DNA from 2 places in the Crenobacter sp. CS_VA4 genome. Region 1 is predicted to be linked to the other one. Evidence: riboswitches for the same ligand, from Rfam matches in the RefSeq annotation. Region 1 holds a riboswitch; the other holds the start of a gene.
The links. A riboswitch is a leader RNA that binds a small molecule or an ion and turns the genes downstream of it on or off. The one in region 1 is predicted to bind manganese.
Positions count from the first base shown of each region.

Region 2: linked by a shared signal. The riboswitch ahead of ACZ2IA_RS15030 (TMEM165/GDT1 family protein) and the one ahead of ACZ2IA_RS10790 (TMEM165/GDT1 family protein) in region 1 are both predicted to bind manganese.

Region 1 covers NZ_JBVMAE010000009.1:128,210-130,406, forward strand. The annotation lists gene ACZ2IA_RS10785 (alpha/beta hydrolase) at 1-442, opposite strand, end outside; yybP-ykoY riboswitch at 567-666, shown strand; gene ACZ2IA_RS10790 (TMEM165/GDT1 family protein) at 764-1,327, shown strand; gene ACZ2IA_RS10795 (methyl-accepting chemotaxis protein) at 1,394-2,197, opposite strand, start outside.
Region 2 covers NZ_JBVMAE010000015.1:74,967-77,163, reverse strand. The annotation lists gene trpE (anthranilate synthase component I) at 1-430, shown strand, start outside; gene ACZ2IA_RS15030 (TMEM165/GDT1 family protein) at 496-1,086, opposite strand; yybP-ykoY riboswitch at 1,087-1,261, opposite strand; gene dmeF (CDF family Co(II)/Ni(II) efflux transporter DmeF) at 1,421-2,197, shown strand, end outside.

The sequences.
Region 1 (2,197 bases):
TGTAGGCGCCGGCCGAATGGCCGGCGAGATAGATCCGCTGCGGGTTGCCGCCGTAGTCGGCGGCGTGTCCGCGCAGCCAGTGCAGCGCCAGCGCACTGTCCTGCAGGAAGGCGGGGTACCTCACCTGTGGATAGAGCCGGTAGTCGGCCACCGCGGTCAGGATGCCGTGCGACGCCAGCGCCTCGCCGACGAAGCGGTACTCGGCCCGTTCGCCGCGCTGCCAGCTGCCGCCGTAGAAGAACAGCAGCACCGGATGGCCCGGCAGCGGCGTCGGCGGCAGATAGAGGTCGAGCCGCTGGCGCGGGTCGTCGCCGTAGGCGAGGCTCGGCACGCTGCGGTAGGTGCCGTACGGGGTGCACGAGTCGAGCACCGTCAGCGGTGCGCAGCCGGCCAGGCTGGCCAGCAATAGGACGAACGTCAGCAGGCGGACGAGTCTGGCCATGGGACCTCCGGCGTCGGAAGGGATGCGGCGTATTGCGCCTCTCACCTTGAGATACGCGCGCCGCGCCGGCCCGCCAGCCAAACTCGCTCTAACGATTGCCCGGCCCGGCCAGTTCGGCTACCCTACGCCGGTCTTTGGGGGAGTAGCCTCCGGGCGCGACAGCCCGGGCGTGTATCAACAGACTTGGCCGCCAGGCCATGGTGCACGCGACCGCGACGCGGTTTGGCAAGACCCATGACGCATCCGCGCTGCCGAGGGGCTGCCCGCGCGGGTCGCGTCATGGTGTCGTCAAGTGCAGCCCCGAAGGAAACCCACCCTCTCATGGAAGCCCTGCTCATCTCCGCCGGCATCGTCTCGCTCGCCGAAATCGGTGACAAGACCCAACTGTTGGCCCTGCTCCTGGCCGCTCGTTTCAAGAAACCGGTACCGATCGTGCTCGGCATTCTGGTGTCGACCGTGCTCAACCATTTCATCGCCGCCGCGGTCGGTCAGTGGATCATGGCCGCCGTCGGCCCGCACTGGATGCGCTGGATCCTGGCCGGCTCGTTCTTCGCGATGGCGGCGTGGATGATGATCCCGGACAAGCTCGACGAAAACACCCGGCTGTTCGACCGTTTCGGCGTGTTCGGCACCACGGTGATCGCGTTCTTCCTCGCCGAGATGGGCGACAAGACCCAGATCGCCACCGTGGCGCTGGCCGCCCGGTTCGACTCGCTGACGCTGGTGGTGCTCGGCACCACGCTCGGCATGATGCTGGCCAACGTGCCGGCGGTGTACCTCGGTGATCGCGCCGCCAAGGCGCTGCCGACCCGGCTGGTGCACGGCATCGCCGCGGCGTTGTTCGCCGGTCTGGGCGTCGCGACGCTGTGGCTGCCGCTGCAGTAAATCCATGAAAAAAGGCGACCGCACGGTCGCCTTTTGCCCGACTTCGCGGCCACGTTGGCCGAACGCTCAGCCCTTGAGGCCCTCGAGCAGCTTGGTCGGGTCGAAGCCGAAGCGCAACGAACCCCAATGCCGGCCGCCCACGCTGATCGGCAGATCGATCTCGGTGAGGATCTCGCCGGTATCGCGCGCGTAGGTCTGCAGCAGGAACGACTTGCTGTTCGCCGCGGCGCGCAGGCTGACCGGATCGTTGAACAGCCGCTTGTCGCGGCTCTCGGCCAGGTCCTTCTCGGCGTTGCCGGTCGGGGACTTGGACAGGAAGCTGTTGTGAGTCGGCGCGTAGCCACGGCTGTCGACCGCCAGGCAGAAGCGCCCGCCGTCCACCTCGCGCACCAGTCGGTCGAACAGCGGCTGCAGCTCGCCCTCCACCTTGGCGTCGTAGCTGGTGCGGTACTTGGTCGGCTCGGTACCCTGCACCGGCTTGAAGTCCTGGTCGAATAGGTTCAGGCCGCTGGCGGCGTGGCGCTCCAAGAGGCGCTGCAGCTCGTCGCGGGTGCGGCGTGCCGCGCCCATGATGTGGTGGAATTCGCCCTCGCCGACGATGAAACGGAACACCGTGTCCTGCACGTCCTCGGACGCTTTGGCCAACTTGGCCGACACCTCCTCGGTGCGCATCAGCCGCTCGGTCACCTGCTGGCCGAGCTGGTGGATGTCGGTGACGTTGATGTTGACCTGGCGGTTGGTCTGCGCGAACACCTCCATCGTCTGAGCGATCTCGGACAGGCTGTCGACGGTCTGCTCGTAGTCGCCGACGATCTTGCCGAAGTGCTGCGAGGCCTTGGCGACCACGTCGCGCGCCACCTCGGTGTCGCT
Region 2 (2,197 bases), on a different contig from region 1:
CGAAACCGGCAGCGTGCGCCTGACCGAGCAAATGGTGATCGAGCGCTATTCGCACGTGATGCACATCGTTTCGAGCGTCGAGGGCACCGTGGCGCCGCAAGTGTCGAACATCGATGTGCTGAAGGCCGCCTTCCCGGCCGGCACTCTGTCCGGCGCGCCGAAGGTGCGCGCGATGGAGATCATCGACGAATACGAGCCGACCAAGCGCGGCATCTACGGCGGCGCGGTCGGTTATCTGGGCTTCTCCGGCGACATGGACCTGGCGATCGCGATCCGCACCGCGGTGATCAAGAACCAGACACTGTACGTGCAGTCGGGCGCCGGCATCGTCGCCGACTCGGTGCCCGAGTCGGAATGGTTGGAAACGCAGAACAAGGCGCGCGCGGTGGTGCGCGCCGCCGAGCTGGTGCAGAGGGGTCTGGACGGCTGATCGCTGATCGAACCGCCATCACGAGAAACGCGCCCGCTGGGCGCGTTTTGCATTGTCAGGCGGAATCACGGCGCCAAGGACGTGCCGGCAAGCGCGTTACGCAGCGCCAAGCCGCCCAGCACGACAAAGATCAATGCGGCGACGATATGGACCGCCTTCGCCGGCAGTCGGTCGGCGAAGCGGTGGCCCAGATAGATCACGGGTACATTGGCCAGCATCATGCCCAGCGTGGTACCGCCGACCACGCCAACGAAGTCATGGAACCGTGCCGCTAAGGCGATGGTGACGATCTGGGTCTTGTCGCCCATCTCGGCCAGGAAGAAAGTGAACACGGTCGTGCCGAAAATGCCCATGGGCCGTTTGGGCATGGCGACTTCGCCTTCGTCGAGCTTGTCGGGCACCAGGATCCAGCCGGCCATCAGGGCGAACGAGGCAACGATGGCCCAATTCAACACCGCGGGATTCAGCACGCCGGATAGCCACGTGCCTATGCCCCCAGCGCCGGCATGGTTGACGAGCGTCGCTACCAGTACGCCAAGAATGATGGGAACAGGCTTGCGGTAACGTGCGGCAAGGACGAGGGAAAGCAGTTGCGTCTTGTCGCCGACTTCGGCCAAGGCGACCACGCTGGTGGAAACGAGGAAGGACTGCATCATGAAGACTCCTGGCCGGCAGAAAACCATGACCGCATTGCTTCCCCGGCCACGCAGAGGCAATGCAGTCAAAGGTCTTGCCAAATCCGGGATCACTTACGCCATGCCGCGAACGGCAAGTCTGTTGACGCAAGTCCCTCTCATAGACGGAGGGCGGCTACTCCCCAATGACGGCCGCCATTCTACCTCGCCGGCCGATCAGAGGAAAGCAGGCCGGTCTGAAAGGAGAGTTCATCCAACGGCGTCGCAGATAGTATACTCCCCCATACTATACGACAGGCGTCATGAGGTATCCCCTCCATGACAAGCCGGGACGTTGTGAATAGCTATTTCAAGTATGAGAGTGATCATCATGCGGGACCAGACACAAGCGGGTATGGCGGGCACACACAGCCATGTATTTCTAGGGGCCGGCCATGAACAGAACGAGCGCAAGACATGGGCGGTGATTGTCCTATGTAGTGTGATGATGCTGGTGGAAATCGTCGGCGGGAGCCTGTTCGGCTCCTTGGCGCTGGTGGCCGACGGCTTGCACATGTCCACCCATGCGGGGGCGATGCTGATCGCCGCGATGGCGTACACCTACGCGCGCCGCCATGCCAACGACCCCCGCTTTGGCTTCGGCACCGGCAAGCTGGGCGATTTGGCGGGTTTCTCCAGCGCCATCGTGCTGGCGATGATCGCGCTGTTGATCGGTTATGAGGCGCTTGTACGTTTCTTCTCCCCGATCCCGATCCATTTCTCCGAAGCCATTCCGATCGCGGTGGTGGGTTTGGGCGTCAACATCGTCAGTGCCTGGCTGTTGAGTGGGGACCATCACGGACACAGCCATGGGCATAGTCATGGCCACGGTCATGATGCGCACGAGCATGGAGACGAGTCCCAGCGCATCGAGAGACGCAACGGCACCGTCGAGCTGTCGGTGTACGAAGACGGCGTGCCACCCCGCTTCCGCTTGGCCTTCGATGGGGAGAAGCCGGCGGCTTCCGCCGTGTCGCTGCAGACGATCCGGCCCGGTGGCGAGAAGCAATCCTTTGCCTTCGTCGATTGCGGAAGCCATCTGGAATCAGTGGACGAGATTCCCGAGCCCCACGCCTTCGAGGTGAGGGTGAGC